2 regions of the Peribacillus sp. FSL E2-0159 genome follow, and region 1 is predicted to be linked to the other one. Evidence: predicted binding sites of a transcription regulator. Region 1 holds the regulator's gene; the other holds the start of a gene.
The links. Region 1 encodes NrdR, which represses ribonucleotide reductase genes. Its sites were predicted from a motif close to AACACNATATATNGTGTT; they were not measured.
Positions count from the first base shown of each region.

Region 2: the regulator NrdR is predicted to act here: its motif matches at 1,613-1,630, upstream of NYE63_RS18920 (vitamin B12-dependent ribonucleotide reductase).

Region 1 is NZ_CP152053.1:4,241,212-4,252,664, forward strand. It holds gene NYE63_RS20695 (sigma-w pathway protein ysdB) at 1-306, shown strand, start outside; gene NYE63_RS20700 (VTT domain-containing protein) at 361-930, opposite strand; gene NYE63_RS20705 (DUF1294 domain-containing protein) at 991-1,266, opposite strand; gene rplT (50S ribosomal protein L20) at 1,335-1,694, opposite strand; gene rpmI (50S ribosomal protein L35) at 1,730-1,930, opposite strand; gene infC (translation initiation factor IF-3) at 1,965-2,465, opposite strand; ribosomal protein L20 leader region at 2,564-2,700, opposite strand; gene NYE63_RS20725 (GNAT family protein) at 2,829-3,323, opposite strand; gene NYE63_RS20730 (hypothetical protein) at 3,377-3,550, opposite strand; gene thrS (threonine--tRNA ligase) at 3,657-5,588, opposite strand; gene ytxC (sporulation protein YtxC) at 5,978-6,838, opposite strand; gene dnaI (primosomal protein DnaI) at 6,960-7,898, opposite strand; gene NYE63_RS20750 (replication initiation and membrane attachment family protein) at 7,885-9,294, opposite strand; gene nrdR (transcriptional regulator NrdR) at 9,359-9,820, opposite strand; gene speD (adenosylmethionine decarboxylase) at 10,091-10,471, opposite strand; gene NYE63_RS20765 (glyceraldehyde-3-phosphate dehydrogenase) at 10,827-11,453, opposite strand, start outside.
Region 2 is NZ_CP152053.1:3,876,432-3,887,884, reverse strand. It holds gene NYE63_RS18930 (rhodanese-like domain-containing protein) at 1-362, opposite strand, end outside; gene NYE63_RS18925 (biotin/lipoate A/B protein ligase family protein) at 566-1,402, shown strand; gene NYE63_RS18920 (vitamin B12-dependent ribonucleotide reductase) at 1,781-4,351, shown strand; gene NYE63_RS18915 (hypothetical protein) at 4,498-4,683, opposite strand; gene splB (spore photoproduct lyase) at 4,821-5,846, shown strand; gene NYE63_RS18905 (patatin-like phospholipase family protein) at 5,932-6,813, shown strand; gene NYE63_RS18900 (SA1362 family protein) at 6,836-7,210, opposite strand; gene NYE63_RS18895 (DUF1385 domain-containing protein) at 7,347-8,297, opposite strand; gene NYE63_RS18890 (YqhR family membrane protein) at 8,632-9,144, shown strand; gene aroQ (type II 3-dehydroquinate dehydratase) at 9,239-9,685, shown strand; gene NYE63_RS18880 (aminopeptidase P family protein) at 9,686-10,747, shown strand; gene efp (elongation factor P) at 10,774-11,331, shown strand.

The DNA of each region.
Region 1 (11,453 bases):
AATCCGAAAAGAAAATTAGAGCTGGCACATGAACAGAAAAAGTTCTTTCTGCTCGACGATACAGCCAATATACGAAAGAATTTTTTATTGACGTACAACGGGGTGATGTTTGAAGGGGAAAAGTATTTAGGGACGACGGAACGCTCCTTTGAGGTCATCTCCATCTTCATATGGCCTAAAAAAGTGGCCGGCCTGAAAGGCTTAAAGCGAAATGACTTCTTAAAAATCGAGGCAGCCATTAAAAAACATTATCCGGAAGCCGTTATCGATTGGAAGAGCCCGGTTAAGGAGTTTTTACAAAAATGAAAAAAAATCACGCGTAATGAAGAGCCTTGAGGAAAATGGACTCAAGGCTCTATATTAATCATCTGAACGAAAAAATTCCTTCCAGGGGACGACCGTCTGCTTCTCTCTCAATAAATATAGCAATAAGGTTAAGGATAATAAAATAATGACGATCAGCGTTGGACTGAAATCTGCAATATAGTGGCCAAAAACCGTGTATACGAATGCTACAGGAAGATTGGTCATGAAGGATAGATAAAAATAATTTTTCAGCCCTTTATTAGATTCCAATAAGCAAAGCGACAGTAAGTAAAAGTGTATGAATGGTATTAGCCTCAGTACTGCAATTTGCCTGCTGTTTAGCTTTCGGTTTCCAAACAGCTTATTCTTAAGCCGCAGCAGCCTATCCTTTGTTTTCGGAAATTTGCCTATCACGAAATAAAAGGCCATACTGGACAACGTCAAACCGATTACGGAATAGATGGTTCCAAAAGCTGCCCCGAATAATACTCCTCCAGACATGCAAACCACTATGACGGGAATGAATAAAAATTGCCTTAATAAATGAAAGGTGATAAAAATCAACGGTGCAAACACGCTTCCTGATTGAACGTAGCTCATCACAAGTGTCAGTTTATCATTCATGCTCTCCCTCCAGCTACTCTTTGCTGCTTCTACAAGCATATACATTATACGGGCTACATATTACAATTGAATGAATATCTTAATCAATAAGGCTATCTGAAGAATCATCAATATAGGCAGGCCCCACTTAAAAGCGGCATGCTTCGTCTTATGGCGGAATTGCTTCATCCCCAAAAAGGTCCCAGTCCCTCCGCCTATGACCGCCCAAAACCAAAGTGTCTTTTCGCTGATCCGGTACTCCCCATTACGCGCTTTCCTTTTGTCGATTCCCATTAAGGCAAACCCGATGATGTTTGTGATGATCATATAAGCAGCAATGAACCATACTCCTTGCATCCTCATTCCCTCCTTTAAATATGTAAAAAGCCACCCTCTTGAAAAGAGAGTGGCTGTATCAGTCAGACTTATTTGTCTAATTGTTGTTTAGCAGCAGTTGCTAATTGAGCAAAAGCTTGTTCGTCAGCAACAGCAAGATCAGCAAGCATTTTGCGGTTCACTTCGATACCAGCAAGCTTTAGACCATGCATTAAACGGCTGTAAGAAAGACCGTTGATGCGTGCTGCAGCGTTGATACGAGTGATCCAAAGTTTGCGGAAATCACGTTTCTTTTGACGACGGTCACGGAAAGCATAGTTTCCTGACTTCATTACTTGTTGGTTAGCTACTTTGAAAAGAATATGTTTCGCGCCATAGTAACCTTTAGCTAATTTTATTACCTTTTTACGACGTTTGCGAGTAACAGTACCGCCTTTTACACGTGGCATGTTATTTCCCTCCTATTTAACTCGATAAATCGAACTTATTTAATGTTGTCTAGCATATGACGAATACGTTTGAAGTCACCTTTGCTTACAAGGCTAGCTTTGCGAAGCTTACGCTTTTGCTTAGTAGATTTGTTAGCAAATAAATGGCTTGTGTAAGCGTTAGAACGCTTAAGTTTGCCGGATCCAGTCTTTTTGAAACGTTTAGCAGATCCGCGGTGAGTTTTCATTTTAGGCATAAGGTATTCCTCCTCATTACAAATTACTTTACAATTACTTTTCGTTTTTCGGTGCTAAGATAATGAACATGCTGCGCCCGTCCATTTTTGGGTGTTGCTCGATTGTAGCCACTTCTTTACATGCTTCAGAAAAACGAACGAGTACACGTTGACCAATTTCCTTATGCGTAATGGCACGTCCTTTGAATCGGATAGAAGCTTTTACTTTATCGCCTTTTTCAAGGAATTTAATACCGTTGCGAAGCTTCGTATTGAAATCATGTTCTTCAATCGTCGGGCTCAAACGAACCTCTTTCAGACTGATGACTTTTTGATTTTTACGTGCTTCCTTGTCTTTCTTTTGCTGCTCGAAGCGGTGTTTTCCGTAGTCCATAATCCGGGCTACCGGAGGCTTTGCATTTGCAGCAACTAAAACTAGATCAAGATTTACACGAGCGGCAATTTCCAATGCTTCGAATTTCGTTTTAATTCCAAGTTGTTCTCCGTTTTGGTCAATAAGACGAACTTCACGGGCTCGGATGCCCTCGTTTACCATCGCGTCTTTACTAATAGTTAGCCACCTCCAAAGATATTGGCGAATACGAATATTTGAATAAATTCGGTCACGCTCACAACTCGCTTACAGGATATAATCATAATAAAAAAGTGTGGATGCATGCTGCACCCACACTGATAGACTCATTCAGAAAGATCCAAATAATCAAATCATGACCTGTTAACTGCATTGTTTGCGTCAACCAGGTGAGAAGCGGGTGCTTCTTCTTTTCATCAAACACGTATTCAATTCACTTTAGAAATATATCATAAACACTGATGACTTGTCAAATGCTAAATTTTATTCGTTTTTCACAACAAAATTAATATTATCAGACATTCTGTTATTTGACAATACGTTTTTTTAAAGTAATTTGGACAAAAAATATTCATCATGATACTTTCCATCAAAAAACAGTGATTCCCGCTTTATTCCTTCCTTTTCAAACCCCATCTTTCGATATAAGGATAGCGCAGGGGAGTTGTTTGCAATTACGGACAATTCCAGGCGCCGGATTTCGTTCGTCCGTGCATGCTCCTCCATTTTCTGAAATAGCTCCGTACCGATGCCTTTTCCTCTGTCCTGTTCGGCGATGCCGATGACGATTTTGGCCGAATGCCTCGTTCGGCCCAGTTGATTGCCCAATAATATTAAGTAACCATTCAACTCATGCCCGCTCGCAGCAACGAGGATAACTGAAAGGGGATTTTTTTCGATTTGCTCCATTTGCTTTTCCACTTGGTTCCCGGTCGCTTTTCTTTCTCCAGGGTTGAACAGCATATACCCGGAATCTTCAACATGATTGAATAGTGCTGCCAAGTTACCCGCGTCTTCCCTTGAAGCCTTTCTAATCTCCATTTATCCCCACTCCCCCTTTGGTTACAGTCCATACTGATCGAAGCCATCAAATGTTAAGAGTTGTTCTCTTTTGCCTTTTTCTTTTTCTCAATGCTTTCCCAAGAAAATAGGGCTATCCAAAAAAGCAGGACCGGGACAATGGCATATTGTCGATAATCATCTAATAACAATAAGATGATGATGACAAGGAATGTCGGTCCGAATAGATAAGAAAATTTCTTTTTCATGCTGACCCTCCTTTTCATTGCTGTACAAATATTCACATGATGGTTTCATTTTATCATGCATTAAATGAAAAGAGGGACACAACTATATGTGCCCCTCTTTTTGCTGTTAACGGCTTACTTCCGCCTTAATCGCTGAAACGAAATCTTCAAAAGCAATCGTTTCGGATTTTTGTTCACCGTATTTACGTACATTCACGCTGCCTTCTTTGACTTCATTGTCTCCAACAACCAGCATGTACGGGATTTTTTGCATTTGCGCTTCACGGATTTTGTAACCGATTTTCTCGTCACGTGTATCCAGATCGACACGAATGCCCTGCGCTTTAAGTTTTTCCTGTACTTCTTTCGCATAATCCAAGTGCACTTCAGGTGAAACTGGGATCACTTGTGCTTGGATAGGTGCAAGCCAAGTCGGGAATGCCCCCTTGTATTCTTCAATCAAGTAAGCGACAAAACGTTCCATTGTGGAAACGACGCCGCGGTGAATAACAACCGGACGGTGCTGCTTGCCGTCCTCTCCGACGTAATTAAGATCAAAACGTTCAGGAAGCAAGAAATCAAGTTGAACAGTGGAAAGCGTTTCATCTTTCCCTAAGGCAGTACGCACCTGAACATCAAGCTTAGGACCGTAGAATGCCGCTTCACCTTCCGCTTCAAAGTAATCCAGGCCAAGTTCATCCATAGCGCCTTTTAACATGCTTTGTGCCTTTTCCCACATGTTATCATCATCGAAATATTTTTCTGTATCCTGCGGATCACGATAAGACAGACGGAATGAATAATCCTTGATATCGAAATCTTTATATACTTCCAGAACCAAGTTCACAACGCGCTTGAACTCTTCTTTGATTTGGTCAGGACGGACGAAAATGTGCGCATCATTCAATGTCATCCCACGTACACGCTGAAGGCCGGAAAGGGCACCTGACATTTCATAGCGGTGCATCAAGCCTAGCTCGGCAATCCGAATTGGCAGTTCGCGGTAGCTATGGATACTGTTTTTATAGACCATCATGTGATGCGGACAGTTCATCGGACGCAGTACAAGCTGTTCGTTTTCCATCTCCATGACAGGGAACATGCCGTCCTGGTAATGATCCCAGTGACCAGATGTTTTATAAAGGTCCACGCTTCCCATTACAGGTGTGTAGACATGGTCATAACCCAAACGTTCTTCCTTGTCCACGATATACCTTTCGATTGTCCGGCGGATGGTCGCACCTTTTGGCAACCACATCGGCAGCCCTTGCCCCACTTTCTGTGAGCTCATGAACAAGTTCAATTCTTTGCCGATTTTACGGTGGTCACGTTCCTTGGCTTCTTCAAGGAAACGCAGGTGTTCGGCTAACTCTTCTTTTTTATAGAAAGCCGTACCGTAAATGCGTTGAAGCATTTTGTTTTTGCTATCGCCTCTCCAGTATGCTCCAGCGATGCTCAATAGCTTAAATTCTTTGATTTTCCCCGTTGATGGGACATGAATTCCACGGCAAAGGTCAAAGAATTCACCCTGCTCATAAAGCGTTACCTGCTGATCGGCAGGAATCGCATCGATCAACTCCAATTTATACTCGTCGCCGATTTCTTTAAAACGGGAAATCGCTTCATCACGGCTCACTTCGATGCGGGAAATTTCCAAGTTTTCATTGACGATTTTCTTCATTTCCTTTTCAATCAAGGGAAGGTCTTCGGGAGTCAATGATTCCTCCATATCCATATCATAGTAAAAGCCGCCCTCGATGACTGGCCCTACGCCGAATTTAGCGTTTTTGTACAAACGCTTGATCGCTTGTGCCATCAAGTGCGCTGTACTGTGACGCAATACTTCAAGAGCATCCGCTGCGTCCTGTGTGACGATTTCGATTGTACCATCTTGTTCAATCGGGCGTTTCAAATCATATAATTCACCATTGAATTTTCCGGCAATGGATTTTTTCCTTAAACCAGGACTGATGGATGCAGCGATGTCTTCAGTTGTTGTGCCTTTAGCAAACTCCTTAACCGCTCCGTCAGGAAAAGATATTTTCAGTAATTCAGACATTCAGTTTCACTCCTTTTTATTGTTCAAACAAATTACAGGTTTTTGATTCCATTACAACACAAAAAAGCCCGCCCCTGTATAAAACAGGGACGAGCTTAGTAATAAATATCAATAACCCGCGGTTCCACCCTCGTTCCAGCTTGCTTTTCACGGCAAAATGGCACTTGTAACTTGGTAACGGCAGCTTCCCGTCAGCTCATATTCGCAGAATGCCTGCTTTCCGAGCCGAAGTTTAAAGGTGGTAAGTGTTCCATGCGAATAGGAAGCTTACAGCCTGTTGGCTCCCCTCTCTGATAATCGGCGACTAGAATACCCTTGTCCTCATCATAACTTTTAGTTTTTTAATAGTATGTAGGAAATTATAATTTGTTATACGGGGAAAATCAAGGTTAATTTTCTTTTTTCAATGAAAGATCATTCAAATGCATAGAAAATGACGAAAGTGGCAGGACAGTCGCCCGTTCTTCGAAAATCCTTGAAATGGTCTGGATCAGCCCCTCTTCCTTGTCATCGGTATAGATACACAAGTTTTCAGGAGCAATCGATAAAAGCGGGGCAAGTATCACCGTATCGAGAAAAAGTGAACTTTTGGCAAGAAGCCTCCTGTCGATCATACTATTGATTTTTGGACGGTCGAGTTTGCTGAATTTCTGATCATAGAAATGAAAACCATCCCGGTTGACCAGGTGCAGCTTTCTTAATTTCGACTCCTGCCCATGAAGGCAATCACGGAGCGTAGCAATGAAATTTTGATAGTCCTGTTCCAGCTTGTATTCATCAATCGCCTTGACGACATACTTTTCCAAAGTGTGCTGAAATGATTTTAAACGGAAGGTCGTAAAAGAATCGAATGAAAAAGATACCTTTCCAGCCAAGATGCTTTGAAGTCCTTCCTCAATCAATCGTTTTTCCGTACTGAATGCTTCATCTTGATTCCTGGCTCTTTCCACCTCGATGATTGATGATGCAATTTCAATGATGGCTTCAATTTCTTCCCGTTCCCTATAAAAAAATTTACCGACTATTATTTGCTCCAGAACAGGAAGCGTCTTTTCTTCCAATAAAAAAGAATGAAATGCATCACGAAGCAGAATTAGCCATTTATCACCTGAAGACTTCGTCATATCCACATGCATGCCTTGTTGCGGAAGAATTCGAATATATGCTTGAAATTCTGCCCCCAGTGGATGGACAGAAACGAAATTCAGTAATTTCAATGCCTCTGAATCGTTTTGAAACGAAATTTGCACTACGACATCCCCCCTTCCCCCTTGCTTCTTTTTTCATGTATATGGGGATGGGGACGTGTTTAGAAGTAGGATGGGCCTTGTAAGAAGAAAAAAGTGACCTCCATTAAGAGACCACTTTTCTTCATCTTCTCCGATTCACGCCATCAAGCTTGACCGGCTCCGCTAAATATTGAATTCTTTCCAGTACTCTGGCCGCCTTCACTTCTTCCTTCTCACCACGCTGTGAAAAGGTTAGGTGGTTCTCCAGGCCATTCAAGTCAAAATTCGAAGTGAAAAATGTCGGCAGGTTTTCCAGCATCCTAAATTGCAAAATCGGACCAAAAACCTCATCGCGTCCCCAGCTCGTCATGGACTCCGCTCCAATATCATCCAGCATGAGGACAGGTGCCGTTTTCACCATCTCGATTTTTTCATTGACCGTATTATCACCTATCGACCCCTTAAGTTCCCTCAAGTAGTCAGGGACATAGACAATAAGGGAGGAAATTTGCCTTTCTGCAAGTTCATTGGCAATCGCACCTAATAAGTACGTTTTCCCAACTCCGAATTTCCCATATATATATAAGCCTTTTTGCCTTTTACCTGGCTCATATTCCATAATGAACGAAATCGCCTTACTTAAAACACCCAAGCGTTTGTTTTCATTATCCGTTTGGGTAAAGTCCTCAATGGTCGCCTTTAAAATATCCTTCGGTACATATAGGCTGCGGATCAACTTTTCCCGTTTCCGCTTTTCATCCTCTGCCAATTTCCGTGGGCATATTTCATAATTCAGGTTCAGGGCCTTCCCTTGAACCACCAATTTGGGATAATACCCTTGCATCATATTGATGCAGCCATTCAAGCTTGGACATTTATCACACTTATTGCTTTGTGAAGTGAACTCATAAAGCTTCCCCAAATTTTTATCAATCATTTCCTTCGTAACCGTCGAACTGTTGGCATTCAAAAATAACCGCACTTGCTCGTCTTCAAAAATCTCCTGTTTCAGCTTTTCATAACGCTGTTGAAATTGGTTTGTATTGGCCAATTTATTAAGGGATCTATTAATCTTTTCCATCGTTCATTTCACCTCCTGCTTTCCACTGCTTCCATCTCTCCTGAAGCTCGAGTTTCTGGGCGTTCAATTCAGGCTGATCTACATTCTGCTCCTGCTGTGCTTCTTCTTTTTTCTCAAGCCACTCCGGAACCACTTCTTCCCGTATCGCCTTTTTCCGGCTGCCCTTAGCATTCCTGCTTCCTTGAGCCCAGTCCTGATATTTCCTATGTTCATTTTTAGCTAGTTCCATCGCCTCGACGACCGTAGAGACCTTTAGCCGTGCCCAATGGCCCGCCAGCTTTTCCACATAGCCCTTCGTAAACTTCATATCCGTTTTGAGCATGACATATTCAATCAAGACATTGACGACACCCGGATTCAGCTTTTGATTGATCATCACGCCCTCAACCACTTTCAAATCACCGCTTGATGGCTCTGCACCGCCAGACAATTGCATCAGCCGCTCCCTAGGAGAAATCGTCTCCAAATGACGGATTAACTCTTGTTCCTGTGTTTTCGGTTCTTCCTTTTGTGTCCGTTCACGAATAGGCTGCACCCGATTGACAAGTGAAGGCATATCAGCCTGCCGTTCGATCTGATACCAGTCCCTTGCCGCCTTTCTAAGCACTTCCTCATCGATCTCATCATCCAATGAAACGGCATCCATTACTAGTTTTTGCATTTCCAGCGGATCAATGCCATATAAAAAAGCAAGTTTGGCAATCGTACTTTTTATTTTCGGAGTAAAGGCCTTTTTCGGTACGATCGAGGATTTCATTCCAGCAAATAACAGGTCAAAATCAAATAAGTCATCAAATCCCGATGGCTCGACGCCTTCCGTCCGATCGATGAATTGCTGTTCAGGCATCGGTTTCCATTCGTTTTTGGCTTCATCCGTTACATATAAAGAGTCCAAATGATCTGATGAGAATACTTCCGCAAAAGATTTAGTCACACCTTCATATTGATCGGTTAAGATATGGTCATCACAAAAGAATCTTTTTAACCGATTGAATTGCGCTTTACCGATTTTTTTGTATAAGTAAATATTCAGCATTCCATCCGTGAAAAACTGCTGGGGGGAAAGCGGCGGGTTTATCTCATAGATAAATTCCTTCGTTTCATTTTTCGATTTCTTATATACATTCAACAGGCCGATTCCCTCAAGTAAAAGGCGCGCTTCGTAAATATCACCTAACTTAAGGCCGATGGTATTCATTAATTGATAATGCGAGGAGGTTTCCGACCATAGCCTGTTTTCCTCCAACTCACTCCATAACGTCATATATAGGCTTATGCAGATAGGTCCAATAAGAGGTTGATATAGTCGGGTAAGTATTTTCCGATCATAATCATGAAGCAGCCCCGCAGATGAGACCAAATATGAATCCGCTGGGAGCAATTCTTGCCAATGCATTGACATCTCCATTCAAACCTTTCAAAAGATGTAGTGAAAAAAGAGCCAAAGTAAATCTTCAGCTCTACTTTCTTTCTTTATTTATTAAATCTTTCAATTCATCAATAAAGACATTGATATCTTTAAATTGCCGATAGACGGATGCGAACCTTACATAGGCAACCTCATCGACTTCTGCCAGCTTGTCCATTACCATTTCGCCGACACTGTCGCTTTTCACTTCCGATATGCCCTGGTTGCGTAGTTCTTTTTCTACATAACTGGTAATTTGCTCTAGTTCTTTCAAGGGAACCGGACGTTTTTCACAAGCCCTGATTAAGCCACGCAGGATTTTATCACGACTGAACTCTTCCCGTGTCCCGCCCTTTTTCACTACAATAAGCGGTGTTTCCTCCACCTTTTCAAATGTCGTGAATCGAAAACCACATGCCTCACATTCACGGCGTCGTCGAATCGATTTACTTTCATCGACTGGCCTGGAATCGAGCACTCTTGTTCCGTTATATTGACATGATGGGCATTTCATCATTATCAGCTCCGTATTTTATGTAGGACTCCCCTATCTAAATGTTCCCCAAGGAATTACTTTTCTATCTTAATCTTATATTAAAAGGAACGGCCAGTACAAGTAAAAAGTGTAACTTCCAGCAGCAGGCACTTTTTGTTCTGCCCTTGAAGCACCGTTGCCTAGGTCTTTGTGCTACAAGGCAATCCTCTCCTATAAAGTGAAGCAGACTGCCGATTCATTGCATTAAAAAAGAGATGCACCCATGGCATCTCTGTGTATACGTGTTTTTTATAGGGCACTTATATTAGCTTTTTTCATTTGTACAGGACCTAATCCACGTGGTAATTCTATGTTTTCACGTGTTTGCGCATTCAAAGCTTCTGCAATATAATCTGCCGCAATATTCGGATCCAAGTTACCGCATGTATAGACATCAATGCTCGCATAGCCGTGTTCTGGAAAACTGTGAATCGTTAAATGTGATTCAGAAATGATGACAACCCCGCTGACCCCTTGTGGAGCAAATTTGTGAAAGGCAACTTCTCGTACCTCTGCACCTGATTTCAAAGCAGCATCAACAAAAATCTTTTCAATTAAATCGATATTGTTCAGTTTTTCAAAGTCACAACCCCAAAGTTCAGAAATGACATGTCTACCCATTGTTTCCATAGTGTAAGCTGTTTCCATATTAAGCTTCCCCCTTACCATGATTTAAAAATAAGTTCTGATAACTACCACGGGGGAAAGTTAGTCCAAAGAGGTCCTAACCCTTTAAGTAGCCATCATGCAAACCGCTTTTGAAGAAGTTCACGATTCATAGTATATATGGTTTGAATTTTTTTTGCAACTCCAAATTGAATTTTTGGAAAGATAAACTTTATATGTAATAGGGATATAGCGAAGGTTCCAAAGAAGAGCAAATTCTGTTTTCTTGTTTATTCAGCGCCATGAGTCAGCCAGAAATTGATTAATCACTGAATTAAAAATAGCCCGCTAAAAAATTTTAGCAGGCTCGATTTTTTCATTATTTTACTGATAATTCGACTTCGGAAGCTTTTTTCAACTCGGATCCAACCAATTTCACAAGGTCCACTACCCGGTTGGAGTAACCCCACTCATTATCATACCATGCAAGGACTTTCACTTTCCTGTCCCCAATCATCATCGTCGTCAAACCATCGATGATTGCAGAGTGAGGATTCGTTTTGAAATCACTGGAAACTAAAGGTTCCATCGTGAATTCCATAATTCCTTTGAGTTCATTTTCTGATGCATCAATGAAGGCTTGGTTCACTTCATCAATCGTGACATCACAGTTTAAATCCACAACAAGATCGACTAGAGATACGTTAGGTGTCGGTACGCGTAATGCCATTCCGTGAAGCTTGCCTTTTAATTGCGGCAACACTAGTGAGATGGCTTTTGCAGCTCCTGTAGTCGTAGGAATGATGCTTTCCGCAGCGGCACGGGCACGTCTTAAGTCTTTATGCGGGTTATCGATATTATTTTGATCATTTGTATAAGAATGTATCGTTGTCATTAAACCGTTGTTTATGCCGAATTTTTCATCAAGCACTTTTGCAACCGGTCCAAGACAGTTGGTTGTACAAGATGCATTGGATATGACGAAATGCTTGTCAATTTCCAGCAC
Region 2 (11,453 bases), 360 kb from region 1:
CCGGTCCACATTTTGAAACCGCCCTTTAGGTGAAAAAGTTCCCTGTAGCCCTTTTTGTATAGCATGGCTGCAGCTCTGCCGCTGATGATTTCGCTTTGAGCGTACAAATATACAGGCTTGTCCGGCCTAATTTCGACCAAGCGGGTTTTCATTTGAGTCATAGGGATGTTTCTTGCGCCTAAGATATGACCATTATCGAAATCATTCGGTTCCCGCACATCGATTAGCTGCACTTTTCTGTAGTTAGCGATAAATTCGTCCTGTGTTAATGTTTTAACGATTTTACGCTGGCGGTACCAATTAAAAAGTGAATACGCAATAACCACTCCTAAGATGATGAGCAGTGTATATAATATTTCCAAACATAAAAACTCCCTTCTACCTTAACGAATACAGACAATCTTTATTATATAATTGCTTTACCTAATAATCAAAAAGAATTTTCATCAAATTCTTCATCGACTTGATAGCACTTTCTTTTTTAGAGTGTTAAAGTCTGTTAAACTACTACATGTGAGTTTTTTGTGGGGTATTAAAAAACAGTTTATTGAAACGAGGGGTAAGGATGACTAAAGAAAAATGGGGTTTTATAGATTCGGGGTATTGTTCACCGGCTTTTAATATGGCGCTGGACGAAGCACTGTTAAACTGGCAAAGCAAAGGGGAGATTCCGCCAATCATACGCTTTTACGGCTGGGATCCAGCGACATTGTCGATTGGTTATTTTCAAAAGGCAGAAGCGGAAATTGATATGGAAGAGGTCAAAAGGCAGGGTCTTGGTTTTGTTCGCAGACCAACAGGAGGACGAGCGGTACTGCACGAGCATGAATTGACTTATAGCGTAATCGTTCCAGAATCCTATCCGGGAATGCCAACTACCGTTACTGAAGCATATCGTGTCATTTCTGAAGGGATATTAATGGGGTTCAGGAATCTTGGATTGGATGCTTATTTTGCCGTGCCTCGAACCGAGCAGGAAAAAGCGGCTTTAAAAGTGCCCAAGTCTTCCGTCTGCTTTGATGCTCCAAGCTGGTATGAACTGGTCGTTGAGGGCAGAAAGGTCGCTGGCAGCGCTCAAACCAGGCAAAAAGGCGTCATCCTTCAGCACGGGGCCATTTTGCTTGAACTTGATGATGAAAAGCTCTTTAGCGTATTTAAATTCTCAAATGACAGGGTTAAAGAGAGAATGCAAAAAAGCTTAAAAAATAAAGCTGTGGCCATAAATGACGTTGCCGGAAGAAAGGTTACCATCCCTGAAGCGAAAGAAGCTTTTGAAAAAGGTTTTGCCGAAGGACTCTCGATCGATTTAGAGCCATACGTCCTCACCGAAAAGCAATTGCAGGAAGTGAAAGCCATTGCAGAAAGCAAATATGAAAGCGATGAATGGAATTTCATGAGATAGACGAAGCGGGATAATAAAAAAGATTTTTCAGATTTGTTTGACCAAATAAGCTATCCCTTGCAGGGATAAGCCCTGAAAGGGATGGGGAAAAAGCAAGGTCCAAATTAATTGAAATCTGATGAAAAATTATTGTAAATCGACATTTTCCTCCCTTTTGCTAACTATATTAATTGATTTACCGTTTGACAAAATTAAAAGTTATTCAAAACAAACACAATATATAGTAGTTGAAATATTTAATACGACACTATATATTGATTTTTGAGTTTCGCTATGATAAATTTAGGGTACTTGTTAAGCGAAACGGACATGTAAGGCTACATAAGGATTTTTGCGGCAGCAAGAACGGATCTTGAAACATATAAAGGAGAGGGAATTATGTCGGTTGTAATAAAAGAAGCTTTAAAGGTTGATCTAGAAAGGTTGAATAAGGATATTTCTTTATTTCCCCAGGTTCACCCTGTAACTGCTGATATGAAAATGGCGCATAAGGGAGTGTCCCGTCTAGTCATGCTTGACCGCTACTCTTTTAAGGATACTGAAAAAATCACACTCTCGGCAGGCGATTTCGTCGTGTTGACGATTAAGGAAGATCCGAAATTCCCGGCAAGGGGTCTCGGTTACATCGTTGAAATAGATTGGGAAACAAAAAAAGCCAAGGTATTGGTGGATGAAGAATTCCGTGGCGTATTGGATAATCCGGAAGAAGTGGAGACGGGGATTGTAAACCGTCCGTTGGATATAATCGAAAAGCCGCTTGAAATATACTATGAACAAATTGCGAAACGTAATGCAACGGGCTTGGCATCAGTGGAAACCACGGAAGAAAAAAGAACGGAATGGTTCAATAAATTCTATGAAGAATTAAAGAACCTTAATTTTGTCCCGGCAGGTCGAGTATTATACGGTGCGGGTTCCAATACGGATGTTACTTATTTCAACTGCTATGTAATGCCATTCGTACCGGATTCACGTGAAGGGATTTCAGAACATAGGAAACAAGTGATGGAAATCATGAGCCGCGGCGGCGGAGTGGGTACGAACGGATCGACACTGCGTCCAAGAAACACTCTGGCAAAAGGCGTAAATGGAAAATCCTCGGGTTCAGTGTCATGGCTTGACGATATTGCGAAATTGACGCATCTTGTTGAACAGGGCGGTAGCAGACGGGGCGCGCAAATGATCATGCTTGCTGATTGGCATCCTGATATTGCAGAGTTCATCATTTCTAAAATGCAAAATCCAAGGATTCTGCGTTACCTAGTGGAAAACACTAAAGATGAAGCCATCAAGAAATATGCGACGGATAAATTGAAATTCACGCCGCACACTGAACAGGAAACTGCTATGTATCAAGGGATCATCAATTATAAGGAGATTCCTGGCCAAGGTGGATTCAGCGAGAAAATCATTAGGGATGCAGAGGAAAAGATCCGTACAGGGGGAACATACAGTGTCCATAATTCGGATTTCCTGACTGGAGCCAACATTTCGATTTGCCTGACTAAGGAATTTATGGAAGCGGCGGAACAAGATGCTGAATACGAATTGCGTTTTCCTGATGTTGAAAGCTATAATGCCGAAGAAATGGCCATTTACAATGAAGAATGGCATAAAGTCGGTGATGTTCGTGAATGGGAGAAAATGGGTCACAAAGTCCGTGTTTACCGTAAAATCCGAGCTAAAGAGCTTTGGAACTTAATAAACATTTGTGCAACATATTCTGCTGAACCAGGTATTTTCTTTATCGATAATGCTAATGAAATGACGAATGCCAAAGCATACGGTCAACAAGTCGTAGCCACGAACCCTTGTGGCGAACAGCCATTGGCCCCATATTCAGTATGTAACCTTGCGGCAGTCAATCTGGCTGAAATGGCTGATAAAGATAGCAAAACGGTTAATTTCGAGAAACTTAAGCAGACCGTCGAAGTCGGTGTGCGTATGCAGGACAATGTCATTGACGCAACTCCTTATTTCTTGGATGAAAACAAAAAACAGGCACTGGGCGAGCGACGGGTTGGACTAGGTGTAATGGGTCTGCATGACCTGTTGATCTACTGTGAAACGGAATATGGCTCTGAAGAAGGAAATATCCTGGTTGACAAGGTGTTTGAAACGATTGCGACTACAGCTTACAGGGCTTCCGTGGAACTTGCTAAAGAAAAAGGCAGTTTCCCGTTCTTGAACGGGTCAACCGACAAAGAAACCGATGAGCTTAGAACGCGCTTCACACAAACCGGATTTATGGAAAAAATGCCGGAAGATATCAGGGAAAGTGTTGCTGCACATGGCATCCGTAACTCTCATTTATTGACAGTGGCTCCTACAGGAAGCACAGGAACGATGGTTGGGGTGTCAACAGGTCTTGAACCATATTTCTCCTTCACGTATTTCCGCAGCGGCCGTCTGGGTAAATTCATTGAAGTTAAGGCTGACATTGTACAGGAATACTTGGACCGTCATCCAGAGGCCGATACAGAAGAGCTTCCAAAATGGTTCATTTCCGCTATGGAATTAGCTCCAGAAGCACATGCTGATGTTCAATGCATCATTCAACGCTGGATTGACAGCTCGATCAGTAAGACGGTCAATGCTCCAAAAGGATATACTGTCGAACAAGTTGAAAAAGTATATGAACGTCTATATAAAGGCGGAGCAAAAGGCGGTACTGTATATGTGGATGGCAGCCGTGACAGTCAGGTTCTTACGCTCAAAGCGGAAGAAAACCAAATGGACGAGCAGCTTGAAATGGATGAATTGACAGATGTTGAAGTAAAGAAAAAAGTTGTATTGGTTGATACCATAAATGAACTGCGTTCGACGAATGTTACGATTGGGTCGGAAGTGGGTAACACTTGCCCGGTCTGCCGTAAGGGTGAAGTCCAGGAAATGGGCGGATGCAATACTTGCACGAATTGCGGAGCGCAATTAAAATGCGGGCTATAAGCTGATGTAAGGGAAGTCGTTAAGTATGCTGCAAAGCTATCTTAACGGCTTTTTTAGTGTCTTAAAAGTGGTTAGTGACAGTCTGTTCAATTATATACGATTAGAGAAGACCGAATCATGAAGATCGGTCTTCTTTTTGCGTTCAATCAACCATTTTCATTTTGCTGCCTTATTTCCTTTTCGGCTAGATATTGATTTCCGTCCTTCAATACCGAAAATTCATCGACCGAGTCTCCAGGTATATTCCTGGGATTTGGATATTTATTATCTGTTTGGACGGTAATCGTTTGTTTCCCCATTCCATTTGTCAAGAAATCTCGTTTATTAACCATATCGCATCTCCTTCATTTTGAATTTCCAAGTAAAAACAATCATGAGGCTAACAGAATAAAGAAAAACTATCCTTATAAAATAGATTGTGTAGTTCGATTGAAAATATGAACAAATCGATAAAAGAATGGAGATCGAAATGAAACCATTTATGCCACAGTTAGTATATATTGAGCCAAGGGCACTGGAATACCCGCTTGGCCGGGAGTTAAAAAAGAAATTCGAAGATTTGAACATTGAAATCCGTGAGACCACATCGCATAACCAAATTAGGGATCTTCCTGGAGAAAATGATCTGCAAAAATATCGTGTCGCCAAATCGACGCTTGTGGTAGGAATCAGAAAAACATTGAAATTCGATTCCTCAAAGCCATCTGCTGAATATGCCATACCTCTTGCTACAGGGTGTATGGGGCATTGTCACTATTGTTATTTACAGACCACACTCGGATCAAAACCATATATTAGGACATATGTGAATCTTGATGAGATTTTCGAAGCAGCCGAAAAATATATAAATGAGAGAAAGCCTGAAATTACCCGTTTTGAGGCAGCCTGTACATCGGATATCGTCGGAATTGACCATTTGACACATTCGTTAAAAAGGGCCATAGAATATTTTGGCAAAAGTGAATATGGGGTTCTAAGGTTCGTAACTAAATTTCATCATGTCGACCATCTATTGGATGCTGAACATAATGGAAAAACAAGATTTCGCTTCAGTATAAATTCACGTTATGTGATAAAGAATTTCGAGCCCGGCACTTCGAGCTTCGAAGAAAGGATGGAAGCGGCACGTAAAGTGGCAGGTGCCGGATATCCCCTCGGTTTTATCGTAGCTCCCATATATCGTCATGAAGCATGGAAGGAGGGCTACCATGAATTATTCGAACGGTTGAGTGAGGCGTTAAAAGGGGTGGATATCCCTGACTTGACTTTTGAATTAATCCAGCATCGGTTTACTGGTCCAGCAAAAAAAGTGATTCAAAAAAACTACCCAAAAACAAAATTGGAACTAGACGAAACGAAGCGTAAATATAAATGGGGCCGATACGGAATCGGTAAATATGTATATCAAAACGAGGAAGCCGCAGAACTGGAAACGACCATTCGTGGGTATATAGCGGAATTCTTCCCGAAAGCGGAAATTCAGTATTTTACCTGAATCAAGGCAATTTTCTATTTAAAACTGTCATAAATCGCTCTAATCCTGCTTAGAAATGTAAAGACCGGATTAGGGGAGGGCAGCTATGATTATTGACGGCGTTTTTTCCGGAGGCGGGATTAAAGGCTATGGTTTAGTGGGAGCCCTGCAGGAATTAGAAGAACGGGGATTTGTATTCCATCGAACAGCCGGTACAAGTGCAGGATCCATAATTGCAGCATTCGTAGCAGCTGGGTACACAGGTAAAGAAATGGAAAAGCTTTTTCTTGATATAGATTTAAGCGGCCTGCTGGACAAAAGGCGTGGTCTTTTGCCTATTCCGTTTGCCAAATGGCTCCTTTTATACTGGAAACTTGGTCTTTATAAAGGCGACGCTTTGGAAGCCTGGGTAGCCAGTAAACTAGCCGTAAGGAATGTTGTCACCTTTAAGGATGTTCGACCGAAATCCCTCCGTATCATAACCTCTGACATTACAAATGGGAAATTGGTGGTACTGCCTGATGATTTACCGAACTATGGAATTGATCCGAGCACTTTTCCAGTGGCAAAGGCAGTAAGAATGAGTTGTAGCATTCCTTATTTCTTTGAGCCAGTCAAACTAGATGTCGGAAAAAGCAAAATCCTTTTTGTTGATGGTGGTGTGTTAAGCAATTTTCCAATGTGGTTATTCAATTCAGATCATGTAAGAAAGGAAAGGCCGGTTATAGGCTTGCGGCTAAGTGTAGATGAGATATGGAAACCGCATGAGGTGGATAATGCGGTTGAATTGTTCTCCGCACTATTCAAAACGATGAAAGATTCCCATGATGCACGGTATATTTCCAAGAAACACGTCCATAATATCGTATTTATCCCGATGAAGGGAATTTCTGCAATGGATTTCAATCTGAATGATGAAAAAAAGGGTGAATTGATGAATAGGGGCAGGCAGTGCACTAAAGAATTCCTGAAAAAATGGACTTATTAATGATAAATAAAAAATCGGGCTCTTAAAAAGAAGCCCGATTTTTCTTTTTATTCTTTTTCCCTTCGATGACGGTTAAGTGACTATCGGTTTTCTTTCTCAATTTTATTTTCTTTGATGATTTTGCTGCAGAGAAGCTAGCCACATTATCTTTTTTCGAAGTTCGGTTTTTTAGCCTTTTTTTCGATTGGCGGGCAGCCTTTCGGAATGCTTGCTGCTCTTTTTTAACTGGTTTTCCCTTTGTTAATCCGGTATAAATCATATAAATAATCCCTGCGACAATGGCTATTATGAGAATGTTTCTAAAAAAGCCAATCGGGTCATTAAATAGTCGGCTCATTAGTCCGAGGACTCCGAGGGCGATGATTCCGTATATCATGAAAGATATGAAACGTTTCAACAAAGACACCTCCTTAAGAGCATCATAAGCAGTTTTTGCTTATTTTAAACATTCTTCATGTAAAATATTTGAAAAAATGAAGATCATTCCCTTAGTTAGTATATGATTATTCATCATCAAAATGTGTATAGATGTTTTACACAATTACATCCGATTCTAAACTTTTTTCAGTCTCTTTTTCCATCCTTAACAGTTCTTGGAAGGATGCCAATGCGACTTCGACTTGATCATCTGTAGGGGCTTTGGTTGTCAATAACTGAAGCCAAAGGCCGGGATAGCCAAGGTAACGAAGCAGTGGAGTATCTCTTACTTTGTTGGTCAACTGCAATACCTCGAAGGCTATGCCAAGCACTACGGGGATAAGCAAAATGCGATCCACGACACGGAGCCATAATGGATCGGTCGGAACAACCATATAGACGAACATACCTACAATGACTGTAAATAAAATAAAGCTGCTGCCACAGCGATAATGAAGGCGTGAACTTGCCTGCACATTTGCTACGGTCAATTCTTTTCCGCTTTCAAAGCAATTGATCACTTTATGCTCTGCCCCGTGATACTGAAAGACCCGCTTGATCAATGGCGTCATGGATACTGCATAAATGTATACCAGCAATAATATCAACTTGAACAAGCTTTCTATTAAAACCTGGGCCATATGGCCGCTGAAGAAGGGTCTTGTCAATTCGGCAAGAAAGACTGGAATCAAAGTGAAAAGCAGCTTCCCGAATAGGAAGGAAAGAACACCGATTACGGCAACTCCAAGCCATACACTTATTTTAGAAGGTTCCTTCGTTTCTTTTTTCTTTTCTTCCTGCTTTTCCCCTTCTTCTTCATATTGTTCAGTTGAAAAGTTTAGATGTTTCGAGCCGGTTGCACTTGACTGAATCAGTGAAACGATACCCCGTAGAAACGGTACTTTTTTTAAGCGGTTGACAACAGGTTTCGATTCACGCGGCAGATGATAATATACAATCGTCGAATCTTTGCGGCGTACCGCTGTGACTGTGTGATGTTTGCCGCCGAACATGACGCCTTCCACTACAGCCTGCCCTCCATAAACGGGTTTTTGAACCTCAGACATTTCTACACCAACCTAATAGTTATTCACGTAGCTCTCTCAAGGGTGCTAACATGTTTATTATCAAGCATCACAAGGGTTAAAACGCGGTCCTCCAAAGTTGAATGGCGACTTTAACCCTGTAATTACTTTATGAATGTTGAATCACAGGAAGGTATTATCCTGTGTACATTATAAATTTCAACAGAGGATGGGTATTTTCCTCTGAAAAAAGTAGATTATTTATGATTTAATCATACAGAATAAATCACAAAACCTCTAGTGATTCTCCTCCCTAACAATAAAAAAAAATAGTTCTATTTAACAAAGGGCATACTACGTAACGGAGGTGTTTGATATGTCTTCTAATGAAAATGGACAAATTCAACAGGAATATCAAAACATGTTGATCTACAATGTACTTGCTGTCGGTTTTGTTGGGGGGGCTTTAGCCAGTTTTATCGGAATCATAGCCCATTATCTTAACTTTATGGATTTTAGCCCAAAATTCATACTAACTTCATGGTCAAATATGACCTGGATCGACCATTGGCTAGGTACGATAATGACCATAATTTTATTCGGAATTCTATCCGTGGGGATCGCTTTTATATACTATAGTCTTTTTAAAAGGATGAAGAGTATTTTTACGGGTATTTTTTTGGGAGTGGTTTGCTGGGCTTTGCTGGTATTTGTCCTAAAACCGATGTTCATCGATTTGCCAACCTTTTCTAAAATGTCAGCAAATACGGTTGTATCAAGTTTATGCATTTTTATTATATACGGTCTTTTTGTAGGGTTTTCTATATCATACGATCATCAGGAATATATACGTCAAAAAGACAAAACCGAGAAGCAATCGGAAAGCTGATTGCTTCTTGGTTGTAAAAAAGTAGTAAGACAATTTGTAATTATGATAGAATGTTCTTGGAAAGCATTCTTTTAACATGAGCAGGTGTTTTATGATGACAAAAATCTTACTAATCAATGGTCCGAATTTAAATCGCTTGGGGAAGCGGGAACCTACGCATTATGGATCCTCGACGCTTGCGGATGTGGAAGCGCAATTAATGCAGCAAGCTGAAGGGTTAAATGTGGAATTAACCTCTTTTCAAACTAACCATGAAGGAGCGATTATCGACAAGCTCCATTGGTCAGAGGATTATGGGATCGACGGGATTATCATTAATCCTGGAGCTTTTACTCATTATAGCTATGCGATTCGTGATGCAATAGCCGGAATTGATGTTCCAGTGGTGGAAGTGCATATTTCGAACATACATGCCCGTGAAAGCTTTCGGCATGAATCAGTGACCGCAGCGGTATCGGCGGGACAGATTGTCGGCTTGGGGATACACGGATATGAATTGGCTTTGCAGGCGATCACAAAGATTGCAAAGGGGAGAAATTAAATGAATAAACTAATGCGCTTAAGAGCCTCAATGGAAAAGGTGGGCATTGACGGTTTTTTGATCACCAGTACATATAACCGCCGATTCATGACCAACTTTACAGGAAGTGCAGGCGTTGTCCTTATTTCCCAAAAAGAAGCTAAATTCATCACTGATTTCAGATACGTGGAACAAGCGGGCAAGCAGGCACCGGACTATGAGATCGTTCAGCACAAAGGAACCATCATCGAAGAAGTCGGTAAGCAGGCTGAAGCGATGAATATCGGCAAGCTAGGCTTTGAGCAAGAACACCTGACTTATGCTACATATAAGGCATACGAAGCGGCCATTGATGGGCAACTTTTGCCGGTGTCCGGGGTTATTGAGAATTTACGCTTGATAAAGACTTCATCAGAGATTAAGATATTAAAGGAAGCGGCTGCTATTGCTGATGCTGCGTTTACACATATTCTGGATTTCCTGCGTCCAGGGATCTCTGAACTGGATGTATCCAATGAACTTGAATTCTTTATGAGGAAACAAGGGGCAACTTCTTCTTCATTCGATATTATTGTAGCATCCGGTATAAGGTCCGCACTTCCGCATGGAGTGGCTACGGATAAAATCATCGAAAAAGGCGATTTTGTTACATTGGATTACGGGGCATATTATAACGGGTATGTGTCTGACATCACTCGGACATTAGCAGTTGGCAAGCCGAGTGAAGAACTTATTAATATTTATGACATTGTTTTAGAAGCTCAACTGCGAGGAATGGCTGGGATCAAACCCGGTATGACTGGCAGGGAAGCGGATGCACTAACTCGTAATCTAATTGAAGAAAAGGGGTATGGGCAGTATTTTGGACATTCGACCGGACATGGAATCGGTCTTGAAGTTCATGAAGGTCCAGCATTATCCTTTAGGTCTGATATCATTTTAGAACCAGGTATGGCTGTAACCGTTGAACCGGGCATTTATTTACCTGGGGTAGGCGGAGTGCGGATTGAAGATGATACAATCGTTACAATTGAAGGTAACGAAGCACTTACTCATTCAACCAAAGAGTTAATCATTCTGTAAACATGTACATGTAGGAGGACAAATTTATGATTTCTGTAAACGATTTTCGCACGGGTGTTACGATTGAAGTAGATAATGGAATTTGGCAGGTTATCGAGTTCCAACACGTTAAACCTGGTAAAGGTGCAGCTTTTGTGCGTTCTAAACTTCGTAACCTTCGTACGGGTTCAATCCAAGAGAAAACATTCCGTGCTGGTGAAAAAGTTGCAAAAGCACATATCGAAAACCGCAAGATGCAGTACCTTTATGCAAGTGGAGATAGCCATGTATTCATGGATAACGAAACGTATGACCAAATCGAACTGCCTGCTTCAAGTATTGAACGTGAACTTAAATTCCTTAAGGAAAATATGGAAGTGCATATCATGACCTTCCAAGCGGAAACACTTGGTGTCGAGCTTCCAAACACAGTGGAACTTGAAGTGGCGGAGACTGAGCCGGGAATTAAAGGCGATACATCTTCAGGCGGCACGAAATCAGCCGTACTTGAGACGGGCCTTTCGGTTCAAGTTCCATTCTTCATCAACCAAGGTGACAAACTATTGATCAATACAAATGAAGGCTCTTACGTATCACGTGCATAAATGAAAGAAGACCGAGATTAATTTCTCGGTCTTTTTTTTTGTCTTTTTTAGATCCAGGAAGTTATAAAAAAAATCAATAAATGGTCGGTTTCTTTAATAGCCTGTCATCATTGCGGGCTGGT